DNA from 2 places in the Nocardioides sp. AN3 genome. Region 1 is predicted to be linked to the other one. Evidence: riboswitches for the same ligand, from Rfam matches in the RefSeq annotation. Region 1 holds a riboswitch; the other holds the start of a gene.
What was found. Region 1 has a riboswitch for cobalamin ahead of ACYQ1K_RS16175 (VWA domain-containing protein). Riboswitches for the same ligand answer to the same signal wherever they lie in the genome.
Positions count from the first base shown of each region.

Region 2: linked by a shared signal. The riboswitch ahead of ACYQ1K_RS10475 (hypothetical protein) and the one ahead of ACYQ1K_RS16175 (VWA domain-containing protein) in region 1 are both predicted to bind cobalamin.

Region 1 covers NZ_BAAIGC010000014.1:35,705-43,739, reverse strand. The annotation lists gene ACYQ1K_RS16190 (cobalt-precorrin-4/precorrin-4 C(11)-methyltransferase) at 1-244, shown strand, start outside; gene bluB (5,6-dimethylbenzimidazole synthase) at 252-911, shown strand; gene cbiE (precorrin-6y C5,15-methyltransferase (decarboxylating) subunit CbiE) at 886-2,085, opposite strand; cobalamin riboswitch at 2,169-2,311, shown strand; gene ACYQ1K_RS16175 (VWA domain-containing protein) at 2,339-4,444, shown strand; gene cobO (cob(I)yrinic acid a,c-diamide adenosyltransferase) at 4,444-5,058, shown strand; gene cobBC (bifunctional hydrogenobyrinic acid a,c-diamide synthase/histidinol phosphate aminotransferase CobBC) at 5,069-7,540, shown strand; gene cobT (nicotinate-nucleotide--dimethylbenzimidazole phosphoribosyltransferase) at 7,553-8,035, shown strand, end outside.
Region 2 covers NZ_BAAIGC010000007.1:77,763-85,797, forward strand. The annotation lists gene ACYQ1K_RS10450 (CBS domain-containing protein) at 35-463, shown strand; gene gatC (Asp-tRNA(Asn)/Glu-tRNA(Gln) amidotransferase subunit GatC) at 602-946, shown strand; gene gatA (Asp-tRNA(Asn)/Glu-tRNA(Gln) amidotransferase subunit GatA) at 943-2,595, shown strand; gene gatB (Asp-tRNA(Asn)/Glu-tRNA(Gln) amidotransferase subunit GatB) at 2,592-4,085, shown strand; gene ACYQ1K_RS10470 (NYN domain-containing protein) at 4,087-4,860, shown strand; cobalamin riboswitch at 4,885-5,030, shown strand; gene ACYQ1K_RS10475 (hypothetical protein) at 5,099-6,178, shown strand; gene ACYQ1K_RS10480 (hypothetical protein) at 6,181-7,032, shown strand; gene ACYQ1K_RS10485 (energy-coupling factor transporter transmembrane component T family protein) at 7,073-8,035, shown strand, end outside.

The sequences.
Region 1 (8,035 bases):
GGGGGAGATCGAGCCCGACTACGGCCCCGACTGCCCGGCGGTCGTCGTCCACCGCGCGAGCCAGCCCGACGAGCTGGTCCTGTCGGGGACGGTGTCCACGATCGCGGATGCGGTCGAGCAGGCCGGGTTGCGGCAGGCGGCGGTGATCCTCGTCGGCCGTGCCCTCGAGCCGGGGGTCGCCGAGGGTGGGGAGTCGTTTCTGTACGACGCCGCGCGCGACCGCGCGCCCAAGGTGAAGCGGTGATCGGGCGGTGACGTCCGGGGTCAGGGATCTCTACGACGTCATCAACCGACGCCGCGACACCCGACGGGAGTTCACCGGCGAGCCTGTCGCCGACGACGTGCTCGAGCGGGTCCTCTCGGCGGCGCACTGTGCGCCGAGCGTCGGGATGAGCCAGCCGTGGGACTTCGTCCTGGTGCGCGACCCGGTCACGCTGCGGGCGTTCCACGACCATGTGGCCGAGGAGCGCGCCGCGTTCGCCGCGTCGCTGACGGGGGAGCGAGCGGCGGCGTTCGAGCGCATCAAGGTCGAGGGGATCCTCGAGTCGGGCCTGGGGATCGTCGTCGGCTACGACCCGACGCGCGGCGGCCCGCAGGTGCTCGGGCGGCATGCGATCGCGGACGCCGGACTCTACTCGGTCGTGTGTGCCATCCAGAACCTCTGGCTGGCGGCGACAGCGGAGGACCTCGGTGTGGGGTGGGTGAGCTTCTACCGCGAGGAGCACCTCGCGGGACTGGTGTGTCTGCCCCACCATGTGCGTCCGGTCGCCTGGCTGTGCGTCGGCACCGTCAGCCACCTGCCCGACGTGCCGGACCTCGAGCGGTTCGGCTGGCGACACCGGTCGCCGTTGGCGGGGTTCGTGCACCAGGAGCGGTACGGCGCCCTCACCGCGTCAGACTCCACTGGGTGACGGTGCGGGCCGGCGTCCAGCCGGTGAACGAGCCGATCGGGGCGGTCGTCTCGACCGCCAGGCGGGTCAGCTCGCCGCCGTGCTCGCCGTAGGCGGTCGCCAGGAGCTGCTCGGTCTCGAGCGTGACGCCGTGGACCACGAGTCGTCCGCCTGGAACCAGTGCGGTGAGGCAGGCGTCCAGCACACCGGGGATCGTCGCGCCGCCGCCGATGAAGACGGCGTCGGGCAACCGCTGCTGCGCCAGGGCGTCCGGTGCCCGGCCGGTCACCACCTCGAGACCGGGCACGCCCAACGCCGCAGCGTTGCGGCCGATCCGCGCGGCCCGCTCGGGACTGGCCTCGACCGCCGTGGCCGTGCAGGTCGGATGTGCCCGCATCCACTCGATCCCGACGGATCCGGCTCCGGCGCCGACGTCCCACAGGTGCTCGCCGGGGGTCGGTGCGAGTCGGGCGAGCGCCGAGGCCCGCAGGTCTCGCTTGGTGAGCTGTCCGTCGCTCTCGAACGCGTCGTCCGGGAGCCCGGCCACCCAGCCGCCGCGGTGAGGCCCGGCGCAGGCGATCGCGATGACGTTCAACGCGGGCACGTCGTCGGGCGGGGTGGTCACCCAGTCCTCCGCTGACGCCTCGCGACGCCACTCGTCGGGGACTCCCAGGTCGCCGAGGACGGTCATCCGCGAGGCGGCGTACCCCGCCCCGACCAGGAGCCCGGCCACGGTCGGGGGCGTGCTCGCATCCGAGCTGAGCACCAGCACCCGATGGCCCGGCGCGAGCTGACGCAGCAGGGCGTGGGGGTCGCGTCCGACCACCGTGACGACGGTCGTGGTCTCAGCCGGCCAGCCCATCCGTGCCCGGGCGAGCGCGACCGACGAGACGGCAGGCTCGATGCGGACCGCGTCCGGGCCGAGGAGGTCGAGGAGCGTCGTGCCGATGCCCGACACCAGCGGGTCGCCCGACGCCAGCGCCACCACGTCCTGCCCGTCGAGCTCGGCGAGCAGCCGCGGAAGGCCGGCGCGCAGGGGAGTGGGCCAGGGCACGCGGCGCTGGCCCGGCACGTCGGGGAGCAGCGCGAGATGGCGGGCGCCGCCGAGGACGAGGGTCGCGTCGCGGACGAGCGTGCGATGACGCTCCGGGACGCCCGTCCAGCCGTCCGCGCCGATGCCCACCACGATGATCACGCGGGCAGACGCTACCGGCCGGGGTCGCGGACCTCGGCGGGTGTGGCAGACTGCCGCCCAGGCACGAGGTGCCCCAACGACCCAGCCATCGGAGACGGTGGGGACGGCCGGCGGGGAGAATCTGGGAAGCCGGTGAGAATCCGGCACAGGCCCGCTGCGGTGAATCAGGCCTCTCGCACGAGAGGACCTGACAAGTCCGAAGACCGGCCCCGCGCCCGACCAACCACGTTGGCGAATCGAGCGGGAGCCTCACATGCCATTGCACTATCCCTTCTCCGCGGTCCTCGGCTGCGAGGCGGAGCACCTCGACGACATGGGCCTCGCCCTCGTCCTGACCACCATCGCGCCCGAGATCGGCGGCGTGCTGATCCGCGGCGAGAAGGGAACGGCGAAGTCCACGACCGTACGAGCGCTGGCGGCGGTGCTGCCGCCCATCGACGTCTACGCCGCCGACCGCTTCTCGATCGACCCGACCGACCCGTCGACCCTCTCCCCGGACGGGCCGTTCGCTGCCGACGCCGAGGTGGTCAGCCGGCCCGTGCGGCTGGTCGAGCTGCCCGTCGGTGCCACCGAGGACCGCGTCCTCGGGTCGCTGCACCTCGAGCGGGCGCTGTCGAAGGGCGCCGTCGAGTACGAGCCAGGGCTCCTCGCCCGCGCGCACCGCGGCGTTCTCTACGTCGACGAGGTGAACCTCCTCCACGACCACCTCGTCGACGTGCTCCTCGACGCGGCCGCGATGGGCCGCGCCACCGTCGAGCGTGACGGCGTCTCGGTGACGCACCCGGCACGGTTCGTGCTGATCGGCACGATGAACCCCGAGGAGGGCGAGCTTCGCCCGCAGCTGCTCGACCGGTTCGGGCTCACGGTCGAGGTGGCGGCCCCGCGTGACCCGGCGCTGCGGGTCGAGGTGGTGCGCCGGAGGCTGGCGTACGACGCCGACCCCGCCGCCTTCGCGGCCCGCTTCCGCGACTCCGACGCGCTGCTCACCTCGCGCATCGAGGCGGCTCGGGAGAGGCTGGCGAAGGTGCGGCTCGGGGAGCCGGCGCTGCTCAAGATCGCCGAGATCTGCGCCGCCTTCGAGGTCGACGGTCTGCGTGCGGACATCGTCACCGCCCGCGCTGCGCTCGCCCATGCCGCGTGGTCGGGTCGCGACGAGGTGACCCGCGCCGACGTCCGCCGCGCGGCGCTCCTCGCGTTGCCGCACCGGCGCCGGCGCAACCCGTTCGATGCGCCCGGACTCGACGAGTCTCTCCTCGATCGGATCCTCGGCGACGAGGAGCTCCCCCCGGAGCCGCCCGAGCCACCGGGGGGCGGGACGTCCGACGATGTGGCTGCCGGGGCGACCGACTCGCATGACGTGCCGGGGGACGGCGGCGGGGACGGCGGCGGGACGTCAGACGATGTGGCTGCCGAGGCGACCGACTCGCATGACGTCCTGGGGGAAGCCGGCGGGACGTCAGACGATGTGGCTGCTGAGGCGACCGACTCGCATGACCTCCGGCGGGTGGGGGCGGGGACGCCGTTCCGGCCGCGGCTTCTCACCGTCACCGGACTCGGGGACGGCGAGGCGGGCCGACGCAGCCGCGCCCTCGCCTCGACCGGACGACGTGTCGGCGCGCGGCGGGCGGACGGTCCGACGGGGTCACTCGATCTCGTCGAGACGCTCCTCGCTGCCGCGGGGAAGCAGGCGGCGCGCCGAGCAACGGCGAGCCCCGCAGGCGACACAGCGGGCGACACGGCAGGCGACTCACGACGAGTCGAGCTCCGACCCGAGGACCTGCGGGTCGCCGTACGCGAGGGCCGCGAGGCCAACCTCATCCTCTTCTGCGTCGACGCGTCGGGCTCGATGGCGGCGCGCAAGCGGATGACCCAGGTGAAGACGGCGATCCTCTCGCTGCTGCTGGACGCCTACCGCCGACGCGACAAGGTCGGCCTGGTGACGTTCCGCAGGGACGGCGCCGAGGTGGCGCTCCCGCCGACCCGGTCGGTCGACATCGCCGCGACGCGCCTCGAGGAGCTTCCTGCCGGCGGCCGCACGCCACTCGCCGAAGGACTGCTCGAGGCCGCCCGCGTCATCACCCGCGAGCGCCTGCGCGACCCGCGCCTGCGCCCGCTCCTCGTCCTCGTCACCGACGGCCGCGCCACCGGCGGCACCGGCGCCGTCGCCCGCTCGCTCCAGGCGGCCGACCACCTCGCGGGCCTCGGTGTGGCGACCGTCGTCGTCGACAGCGAGATCGGCCCGCTTCGCCTGGGTCTCGCCGCCGAGCTCGCCGGCCGGCTCCGCGCCGAGCACGTTCCGGTCACCGAGGTGAGCGCCGAGGCGCTCACCACGACCGTCCGAAGCCGAGGAGCAGCCTGATGCCGCAGGGACAGCCGACCGCCGTGCCCGACGACGGCCTCACCACCCGGCAGCGCCGCAACCGGCCGTTGCTGGCGGTCCACACCGGCGACGGCAAGGGCAAGTCGACCGCCGCCTTCGGCCTCGCGCTGCGCGGCTGGAACCAGGGATGGCGGATCGGGGTCTTCCAGTTCGTCAAGTCCGCCAAGTGGCGCATCGGCGAGCAGACCGTCCTCGAGCGGCTCGGCCGCCTTCACGAGGAGACCGGCGACGGCGGTCCGGTCGAGTGGCACAAGATGGGCTCCGGCTGGTCCTGGACCCGCAAGCAGGGCGACGCCGAGGACCACGAGACCGCTGCCGTCGAGGGTTGGCAGGAGATCAAGCGCCGGCTGGCCGACGAAACCCACGACCTGCTGGTCCTGGACGAGTTCACCTATCCGATGAAGTGGGGCTGGGTCGACGTCGACGACGTCGTCGACACCCTCAGCACCCGCCCCGGTCACCAGCACGTGGTGATCACGGGACGGTACGCCGACCCGCGGCTCGTCGCCGCCGCCGACCTGGTCACCGAGATGACCAAGGTCAAGCACCCCATGGACGCCGGCCAGAAGGGTCAGAGGGGCATCGAATGGTGAGCCCGGCGTGGTGAGCCTGCCGCGCCTCGTCGTCGCGGCGCCGTCGACCGGCCAGGGCAAGACGACCGTCGCCACGGGGCTCATGGCGGCCCTGCGGGCAGACGGCCCCCACGGGAGGGGCCTGAGCGTGAGTGGCCACAAGGCGGGTCCGGACTACATCGACCCGGGCTATCACGCCCTGGCGACGGGTCGGCCGGGGCGCAACCTCGACCCGCACCTCGTCGGCGAGGAGCTCGTCGTCCCGCTGCTCCTGCACGGCGCGGCCGGCGCGGACATCGCGGTCGTGGAGGGCGTGATGGGGCTGTACGACGGCCGCCTCGAATCCGACGGCTTCGCCTCGACGGCGCACGTCGCGACCCTCACGAGCTCCCCGGTCGTGCTCGTCCTCGACGTCGCGCGCCTGTCCCGCTCGGCCGGCGCCATCGTCGCGGGGATGGCCGCCTTCGACCCCGACGTACGCCTCGCCGGCGTCATCCTCAACCGCGCGCGACCCGGCCGCAACCTCGACGAGATCCGCAGCGCTGTCGAGCGTGCGGGCGTCGCGGTGCTCGGCGCCATCCCGCCCGACGACCGCCTCGCCACACCGTCGCGGCACCTCGGCCTGGTGCCGGCGGCCGAGCGCGACGGCTCGGCCTCGATGGTCGAGCACCTGGGCGAGCAGGTCGCCGCTCACCTGGACCTCGACGCGGTGCTCGCCGTGGCCCGCAGCGCGCCGGACCTCGACGCGACACCGTGGGATCCGACCACGGTCGTGCGCCCCGGTGGAGGAGGCCGGCCGGTCGTCGCCGTTGCAGGGGGGCGGGCGTTCACGTTCCGCTACGCCGAGACCGAGGAGCTCCTCCGCGCGGCCGGATGCGAGGTCGCGGTGTTCGACCCGTTGTCCGACGATGCGCTGCCCCCGGGGACCGCTGGGATCTACCTCGGCGGCGGCTTCCCGGAGGTGTACGCCGCCGAGCTCGCCGCCAACCGCCGCCTGCTCGACGACCTGCGTCACGCCGTCGCGGCCGGCATCCCGACCGTGGCCGAGTGCGCGGGGCTGCTCTATCTCGCCGAGTCACTCGACGGCGTCCCGATGGCAGGCTCCATCCCGGCGCAGGCCGCCATGTCGGACCGGTTGACGCTGCGCTACCCGACCGTGACGGCGGCCTCCGACTCGCTGCTGACACGCGTGGGGGAGCAGGTCACAGGACACGAGTTCCACCGGACGCGGACGTTGCCGCAGAGCGGGGAGGTCGCCGCGTGGACCATCGACGGCGAGGCGACGGGCTTCACCGGACCGACCTGGCACGCGTCGTACCTCCATGTGCACTGGGCCGGCCACCCGCACCTCGCCCAGCGGTTCGCCGACGCGGTCCACGCGGCCACACCCCTCTCGGCCACACCCCACGCGAGCCGGGGAGCCGTCGGGACGTCATGCGACGCGGCTGTCAGAGCAGCCACTTCGCATGACGTCCCCGAGGACGGACAGCCGGCCGATCCACTGCGCCACCACGGCGACGTCGAGGTCGGCGGGGGACTGGTGGACTTCGCGGTGAACGTCTACGCGGGACCCCGCCCGGCGTGGCTCGACCACGCGCTGCACACCGCGATCGACGACTCCGCGTCCTATCCGGACGTCGCGCCGGCCCGCGTCGCGCTCGCCCAGCATCACAAGCGGGAGACCGACGAGGTCCTGGTCACCGCCGGCGCCGCGGAGGCGTTCTCGCTCCTGGCACGGCTGCGCCCGTGGCGGCGCCCGGTGGTCGTGCATCCTCAGTTCACGGAGCCGCATGCTGCCCTCGCGGCGGCGGGGCACGCGGTCACCCCGGTGCTGTGCCGGGCCGAGGACGGCTTCACGCTCGACCCGGCGGCCGTCCCGGAGGACGCGGACCTCGTCGTCGTCGGCAACCCGACCAACCCCACGGGGGTGCTGCATCCGGCCACGACCATCCGCCGACTCCTCCGGCCCGGCCGCCTGGTCGTGGTGGACGAGGCCTTCATGGACGCCGTCCCCGGCGAGATCGAGTCGCTCGCGGGCGAGCGGCTCGACGACGTCCTCGTGATTCGGAGCCTGACCAAGCAGTGGTCGATCCCGGGGATCAGGGTGGGGCACGTCGTCGGCGACCCTGTCGTCATTGCCGCGCTCGCCGCTCTGCAGACGCCGTGGTCGGTCTCCACCCCGGCGATCGCGGCCGCGGTGGCGTGCACGACCGAGGCGGCCGCGGTCGAGTCACGCCGGCGAGCCGCCACGATCGCCGACTGGCGCGGCCTCCTCGAGCGCGGTCTGGCCGAGCGTGCCATCGAGCACGTTCCGTCGTCGGCGTCGTTCGTGCTCGCCCGGCTCGGTCTGGGCGCACGAGGGGCGCTGCGCGGGGTCGGGATCGCCGTACGCCGCGCCGACACCTTCCCCGGACTCGACGACTCGTGGGCCCGCATCGCCGTGCGCCCACCCGAGACCACCGCCCGCCTCCTGACCGCCCTCGACCGGCTCGCCCCTCTCTGAGAAGGACCCGACATGCCCTACGTCTCCGCCCCCTCCGACATCGCCCGCGACCACGCCGCCAAGCGGCTCGCCGCCCTCGCCACGCCTCCCGGCGCCCTCGGCCGCCTCGGCGAGGCCGGCGTCTGGCTGGCCGCCTGTCAGGGCCAGGTCCCGCCCGCGCCGCTCGACGAGGTCCGCCTCGTCATCTTCGCCGGCGACCACGGCGTGGCCGCCCACGGCGTCTCGGCCTTCCCCTCCGCGATCACCGGCGCGATGGTGCGCACGTTCCTCGCCGGGAAGGCCGGTGTGACCGCGCTGGCGAAGGCGCACGGGGTCGCCGTACGTGTCCTCGACCTCGGCGTCGACGAGGACTTCGCCGACCTCGACGAGGCGACGCGCGCCGCCCTCACGGCGCACAAGATCCGGCGCGGCAGCGGCGCCATCCACCTCGAGGACGCCCTCACCGCCGAGGAGACCCGGGCCGCCCTCGATGCCGGAGCCGCCGTGGCGCGCGAG
Region 2 (8,035 bases), on a different contig from region 1:
GTGAGAAGAGCCGGTCGGAAGGGAGTGATCGACCATGGTCACCGCTCGGGACATCATGACGCGTGGCGCCGCTTGCGCAGCGGCAACCGAGACCCTCGTCGACGTGGCGCGACGGATGCGCATGCTCGACATCGGGGCGATGCCCGTCTGCGGCGAGGACGGCCGCCTGCAGGGCATGATCACCGACCGCGACATCGTGGTGAAGTGCGTCGCAGCGGGCGAGAGTCCCGCCGACCATCGCGCCGGGGACCTCGCGCAAGGGCACGCGATCACCGTCGACGCCGACGACAGCGTCGAGGAGGCGCTGCGGACGATGATGAACGCCGACGTCCGCCGGCTGCCCGTCCTCGACAGGCACAGCCTGGTGGGCATGGTGACGCTCGCCGACCTGGCGATGAGCCTGCCCGACGACGACGTGAGCGAGCTGGTCGGCTCGGTCTCGTCGGCCGCGCCGAACAACTGACCCCCACCCGCGGGGCCCGCCAGCGTGACGGGTCCCGCCTCCCCGGCGCCGCGTCGCGTCGGCTGGCCGCCGAGGGGAGTCCAGCGCCCGGGAGACCGCGCGTGAGCGCGCCCCGCGCCGACACCTAGACTGACGCCCATGCCTGAGACCCCTGGATCGAGCAGCCCGCGCGGCGCGAGCGGGCACATCGAGATCAGCCGTGACGAGGTCGCCCACCTGGCCGACCTCGCCCGGATCGACCTCGACGACGCGGAGCTCGACCACCTCGCCCCGCAGCTCAACGTGATCCTCGAGGCGGTCGCCTCCATCCAGGGCGTCGCCGGAGACGACGTCGTGCCCACGTCGCACCCGCTGCCGCTGACCAACGTCTTCCGTGATGACGTCATTCGGCCGTGCCTGACGCCTGAGCAGGCACTGGCCGGCGCGCCGGAGGTCGAGGAGCAGCGCTTCTCGGTGCCGCGGATCCTGGGGGACGAGCAGTGAGCGACCTCCTCCACCGGACCGCAGCCGAGCTGGCCGACGCCCTCGCCGCCCGCGAGGTCACCAGCGTCGAGCTGACCCAGGCTCATCTGGACCGCATCGCCGCCGTCGACACCGGCAACGACGGTGTGCACGCCTTCCTCCATGTCGACGCCGAGGGCGCGCTCGCCCAGGCCAAGGCCTCCGACGAGCGCCGTGCCGCCGGTGCGCCCCTCCACGCGCTCGACGGCGTGCCGATCGCGGTCAAGGACGTGCTCACCACGACCGGCCTGCCCACGACGTGTGGCTCGAAGATCCTCGACGGCTGGATCCCGCCGTACGACGCCACCGTCGTCGCCCGGCTCAAGGCGGCCGGCCTGCCGATCCTGGGCAAGACCAACATGGACGAGTTCGCGATGGGCTCCTCCACGGAGCACTCGGCATACGGCCCGACCCGCAACCCGTGGGACCTCGACCGGATCCCGGGTGGCTCGGGCGGTGGCTCGGCGGCCGCGGTGGCCGCGTTCGAGGCGCCGCTGGCGCTCGGCACCGACACTGGCGGCTCGATCCGCCAGCCGGGCGCTGTCACGGGCACGGTCGGCGTGAAGCCGACGTACGGCTCTGTCTCCCGCTACGGCCTCGTCGCTCTGGCCAACAGCCTCGACCAGGTCGGTCCCGTGGCTCGCACGGTGCTCGACAGCGCGCTGCTGCACGAGCTGATCGGCGGCCACGACCCGCTCGACTCGACGTCCGCGACGCTGCCTGAGTCAGGTGGCAAGGTGACCGGCCTCGTCGAGGCGGCCCGTCAGGGCGCCGCAGGCGACCTGGCCGGCCTCAAGGTCGGCGTCATCAAGGAGCTCTCCGGCGACGGCTGGCAGCCCGGCGTGATGCAGCGCTTCGCCGAGGCCGTGGACCTGCTCACCAAGCTGGGCGCCGAGGTCGTCGAAGTGTCGACGCCGAGCTTCGTGCACGCGCTGGCGGCCTACTACCTGATCCTGCCGGCTGAGGCCTCGAGCAACCTCGCCAAGTTCGACGCGATGCGCTACGGCCTGCGCGTCACTCCTCCCGGAGACCCGAGCGCCGAGGACGTCATGAAGGCGACCCGCGACGCCGGCTTCGGCGACGAGGTCAAGCGCCGGATCATCCTGGGCACCTACGCGCTCTCGTCGGGCTACTACGACGCCTACTACGGGCAGGCGCAGAAGATCCGCACGCTCATCATCGAGGACTTCAACCGCGCGTACGCCGACGTCGACGTGCTCGTCAGCCCCACCGCGCCGACGACCGCCTTCAAGCTCGGCGAGAAGCTCGACGACCCGATCGCGATGTACCTCAACGACCTCGCGACCATCCCCGCCAACCTGGCCGGCGTCCCGGGCATCTCGGTGCCCGCCGGCCTGGCCCCGGAGGACGGCCTGCCGGTCGGCTTCCAGATCCTCGCGCCCGTGCTCGAGGACGCGCGGCTCTACCAAGTCGGAGCCGCCCTCGAGTCCGCGCTCATCCAGCAGTGGGGTGCCCCGCTGACGCCAACGGGTCTCGATATGCCGGGTCTCGATACGCCCTCGCCTAGCGGCTCGGGCTACTCGACCAACGAGAGGTCTAGCGGCTCGGGCTACTCGACCAACGAGAGGTCTAGCGGCTCGGGCTACTCGACCAACGAGGAGAAGCAGTGACCGACACGCTCATTGGGTTCGACGAGGTCCTCGAGGACTTCGACCCGGCGCTGGGCCTCGAGGTCCACGTCGAGCTCAACACGGCGACGAAGATGTTCTGCGGCTGCCCGACGGAGTTCGGCGCCGAGCCGAACAGCCAGGTCTGCCCCACGTGCCTCGGGCTGCCCGGTGCGATGCCGGTGGTCAACCGCAAGGCCGTCGAGTCCGCCATCCGCATCGGCCTCGCGCTCAACTGCTCGATCGCCGAGTGGTGTCGCTTCGCCCGGAAGAACTACTTCTACCCGGACATGCCGAAGAACTTCCAGACCTCGCAGTACGACGAGCCGATCGCGTTCGACGGCTACATGGACGTGGAGGTCGAGGGGGAGACGTTCCGCATCGGCATCGAGCGGGCGCACATGGAGGAGGACACCGGCAAGACCACCCACATCGGTGGAGCGACCGGCCGCATCCACGGCGCCGACCACTCGCTCGTCGACTACAACCGAGCCGGCATCCCCCTCATCGAGATCGTCACCAAGCCGATCACCGGCACCGGCGCCAAGGCGCCTCTGGTCGCTCGTGCCTACGTCGCCGCGCTGCGCGAGCTGATCCTCGCGCTCGGGGTCTCGGACGCCCGGATGGAGCAGGGCTCGATGCGCTGCGACGTGAACCTGTCGCTGGCGCCGAAGGGCTCCGAGGTGCTCGGCACCCGCACCGAGACGAAGAACGTCAACTCGCTGCGCTCGGTCGAGCGGGCGGTCCGCTTCGAGATGAGCCGCCACGCCGGCGTACTCCTCGATGGCCGGAAGGTGCTGCAAGAGACCCGCCACTTCCACGAGGACACCGGCACGACGTCGCCCGGCCGCGAGAAGTCGGATGCGGAGGACTACCGCTACTTCCCCGAGCCCGACCTGGTGCCGATCGCACCGTCGCGCGAGTGGGTCGAGGAGCTGCGCGGCACGCTGCCCGAGCCGCCGGCCGAGCGCCGGGCCCGGCTGCAGACCGAGTGGGGCTTCTCCGACCTGGAGATGCGCGACGCGGCCGCGGCCGGAGCGCTCGCGCTCATCGAGGAGACCGTCGCCGCCGGAGCGGCGCCACAGGCCGCCCGCAAGTGGTGGCTCTCCGAGCTCGCCCGCCGTGCCAACGACGTGGGCGTCGAGCTGACCGACGTCGGGGTGACGCCGGCGCAGGTCGCCGAGGTGCAGAAGCTCGTCGAGGCCGGCACGGTCAACGACAAGCTGGCGCGCCAGGTCTTCGAGGGCCTGTACGCCGGCGAGGGCTCGCCCGCCGAAATCGTCGCCGCCCGCGGGCTCGCCGTGGTCTCCGACGACGGCGCCCTGTCGGCCGCGGTCGACAACGCCATCGCCGCCAACCCCGATGTCGCGGACAAGATCCGGGACGGCAAGGTCGCCGCAGCAGGTGCGCTCATCGGTGCGGTCATGAAGGAGATGCGTGGCCAGGCCGACGCCGGCCGGGTGCGCGAGCTGATCCTCGAGAAGCTCTCCTGACGTGGCGGAGCCGTTCAGGATCGCGTTGCTCATCGACGCGGACAACGCGGATGCCTCGAAGATCGACTCGATCCTCAACGACCTCGCCGAGTACGGCGAGTGCAACATCCGCCGTGCGTACGGCAACTGGACCAAGCCCAACCTGAAGCGGTGGGTGGAGGAGCTGCACGGGGCCGCGATCCGTCCGATGCAGCAGTTCGACCTGACCACCCACAAGAACGCCTCCGACATGGCGCTGGCCATCGACGCGGTCGAGCTGCTCCACGCGGCCTCACCGGACGCCTTCGCGATCATGTCGAGCGACTCCGACTTCACCCCGCTCGTCCACTACCTGCGAGAGAAGGGCCGCGCCGTCTACGGCTACGGCCGCGCGAACACGCCGGCGCCGTTCCAGAGCGCCTGCACCCGGTTCACCGTGGTCGACCGGCTCGGTGAGGACGAGTCCGAGGTGGACGCCGACGAGAACCGGAGCGCCGACGCCGAACCGACCTCCGACGGGCGCGCCAGGGTCCCCAGCGGCGACCTCAAGGGCAACTCCGGCCTCGTCCGGCTGCTGCGCAGCGCCATCCGCGGAGCCGCCGAGGAGGACGGGTGGGCGGCGGTGTCGAAGGTCGGCCAGAAGATCCGCAACCAGTCCTCGCTCGACTGGCGCAACTACGGCTACGCGACGCTGACGAAGCTGCTGGCCGCGACGGAGCTCTTCGAGCTGCGCGACGAGGGCACGCCGGCCGTGTCCGTCCGCGATCCCCGCGATCCCCGCGAGGCCAAGGGCTGAGAGGGCGGGTTGGGTCTGGGACTGACTGCGGGGTTAGGCTTCGGCCGCTACATCTCCACATTCATCACGCCCGCGCGTGGGGGAAGCCGGTGAGAGTCCGGCACTGACCCGCAACCGTGTGCCCCTGCCCAGGGGCGAGTCGGACCACCCGCCGCGACGCGTCCTGACAACCACGCTGTCGCGGACAACAGCGGGTGTGCTCGCGAGGCCCTCCCGCTGGTGCAGCGGGAAGGAAACCATGCGACTCCTCCTCCGATCAGCCGCCGCCCTCACCGGTGGACTGCTCATGATCCCGGCTCTCTCCTCGCCTTCGATGGCGGCGACGCCCTCCGCGCAGGCCGGCTCCTGGCTTGCTCGACAGATCTCGACCGGCGTCGTGCACAACAGCCAGTACGACTTCGACGACTACGGGCTCACGGCCGACACGGCTGTCGCGCTCAAGGCCATCGGTGGTCACAAGAAGGCGCTCACGAAGACGCGGCGGACGCTCGCCGCGCACGTGAACAGCTGGACGACGGGCGTCGACTACGGCGCCAGCAGCGACGTGTTCGCGGGGTCCGTCGCCAAGGCGGCGGTCACGGCCAAGACGCTGGGCGGCAACCCTCGTTCGTTCGGGGGCGTCAACCTGATCAAGCGTCTGAACGCTCGGGTCATCACGTCCGGCCCGGCCAAGGGGCGGATCCATGACGCGGGTTCGGCAGACTACGCCAACACCGTCGGGCAGGCGCTCGCGGCACGGGCACTCTCCGACGCCGGCTCGCCGCGAGCGCGCATCGTCGTGCGGTTCCTGCTCGCCCAGCAGTGCTCGGCGGGCTACTTCCGGCTCACCTTCTCGGCCGCCTCGTCCTCGTCGCAGAAGTGCGTCCCCGGAGACGTCGTCGGCAGTGCGCCCGACCCCGACACCACCTCGCTGGCCCTGCTGAGCCTGCACAGCATCAAGCACCCCTCGGCCGGGGTCCGGGCCTCGATCGCGAAGGCCACGCGTTGGCTCAAGCGTCACCAGCGCCACGACGGGTCCTTCATCGGTGGCCCGACGACGGCCACCCCCAACGCGAACAGCACCGGGCTTGCCGGCTGGGCTCTCGGTGAGGTCGGCGCCTGCAAGCAGGCCCGCAAGGCGGCCTCCTGGGTCAAGCGCCTGCAGGTGACGAGCAAGAACGCCACGGACAAGCTCGCGCACGAGCACGGCGCGATCGCGTACGACGCCACCGCCCTCGCCGCCGCTCGAGCCGCCGGGATCACCACCACGTCCCAGGACCAGTGGCGTCGCGCCACGGCGCAGGCCGGCCCGGCGCTGCGCTTCCTCCGCGGCTGCTGACGATGGCCCCGCTGAGCACGATGGCCAAGCTGGTCGCCGCGGTGATGATCACCGCGGCGGCCACGCTGGCATTGCCCTCCGCACCGGCTCAGGCAGCGTCGTGCTCGGCGGAGCAGGTCAGCGTCGTCGTCGACTACGGCGCGCTCGGTGGCGGCACGGCGGCCGGGTGCGGCACCGGATCGACCGCCGACAAGGCGTTCACCAGCGCCGGCGTCTCCCTCGGTCGGCTGACCGGACAGCCGGGGGTCGTCTGCAAGGTCAACGGCAAGCCGTCGCAGGGCAGCTGCTTCACGACGACGTCCTATTGGGGCTTCTTCGTCGACAACGGCAAGGGCTGGGTCTACGCCTCACAGGGCGTCTACTCGCAGGCCGTCGGCGCCGGCGACTCCGTCGCGCTCGCCTGGCAGTGCAGCGGCACGCCGCGCAAGCCCGGTCAGACCGGCTCATGCTCGACCCCGACGCGATCGGCCTCGACCGCGCCGAAGCCGAAGCCGAGCAACACCCGCACGCCACGGCCCTCGAAGGCGCCAGCCACCCGCGCGACCAGCAGCGTCGCACCGAAGGGCCCCACGACCCCGAGCGCGAGTGCGACGACGACCGCGCCGTCGGCCAGCCCATCGCGCAAGCCCGGGCCGAAGTCGTCGCCGTCACCCGCATCGAGCTCGGCCATCGCGGTCGCGACGACGAGCGCCGACCCGACCCCGAGCGCATCGATGAGCCCGACGACGGAGGCGGCCATCACGCCGGCGTCGAGCGAGAGCAGTGGTGGCATGCCCGGTTGGGTCCCGCCCGTGCTCATCGCGGTGCTGGCGGCCGCGGCCGGTGGGATCGCCTGGGCCAGACGGGCGCGATGAGCCGGCGATGACTCTGCGATGACCCTGTGATGACCGCCCGATGACGAGGATCGCCCGCGATCTGCACCCGGTCGCTTGGTGGCTGTGGGCGATCGGGCTGGCGGCGTACGCCTCCCAGACCACCAACCCCTGGCTGCTGCTGATGCTGATCGGCGCCGCAGCGGTGGTGGTCAGCGCCAGGCGCTCCGACCAGCCGTGGGCCGGCTCGTTCCGGATCTACCTCATCGCCGGGGCGGTCATCGTCGCCATCCGCGTGGTCTTCCGGATCCTGCTGGGTGGGGCGGTCGGCGGCACCGTGATCGTGCACCTCCCGCAGATCCCGCTGCCGGGTTGGGTCCTCGGCATCACGCTCCTGGGGCCGGTGACGCGGGAGTCGGTCCTCGCTGGCCTCTACGACGGGCTCCGGCTCGCGACGATCGTCATCTGCGTCGGCGCGGCCAACTCCCTCGCCAACCCCAAGCGGCTCCTGCGCAGCATGCCGGCCGCGCTCTACGAGGTGGGCACCGCCGTCGTCGTCGCCGTCAGCGTCCTGCCGCAGCTGGCCGAGAGTGTCCAGCGGGTCCGCCGTGCTCAGCGCCTGCGCGCCGAGGTCGGTGAGCGGTCGCGCGGCGTGCGCCGTCTGCGCCGCTTCGTCGTCCCCGTGCTCGAGGACGCCCTGGAGCGCTCGCTCACCCTCGCTGCGGGCATGGACACGCGCGGCTACGGCCGCGCGGGTGACGCCACCGCGGCACAGCGCCGTCTCACGGGCTCCCTCATGATCATCGGCCTCATCGGGGTGTGCATCGGCGCGTACGCCCTCCTCGACCAGACCTTCCTCGGCGGCTCGTGGGGGCCGGTCAGCCGGGGCGCCGTGGTGCTGGCCGTGGGCGTGGGGGTCTGCGTCGCCGGCATGGCGTCCGCGGGACGGCGCGTGGGGCGCACGACCTACCGGCCCGACCCGTGGCGCTGGCCGGAGACCGCAGTCGCGCTGACCGGCATCGTCGTCGGCGGCGTGGGCTCGTGG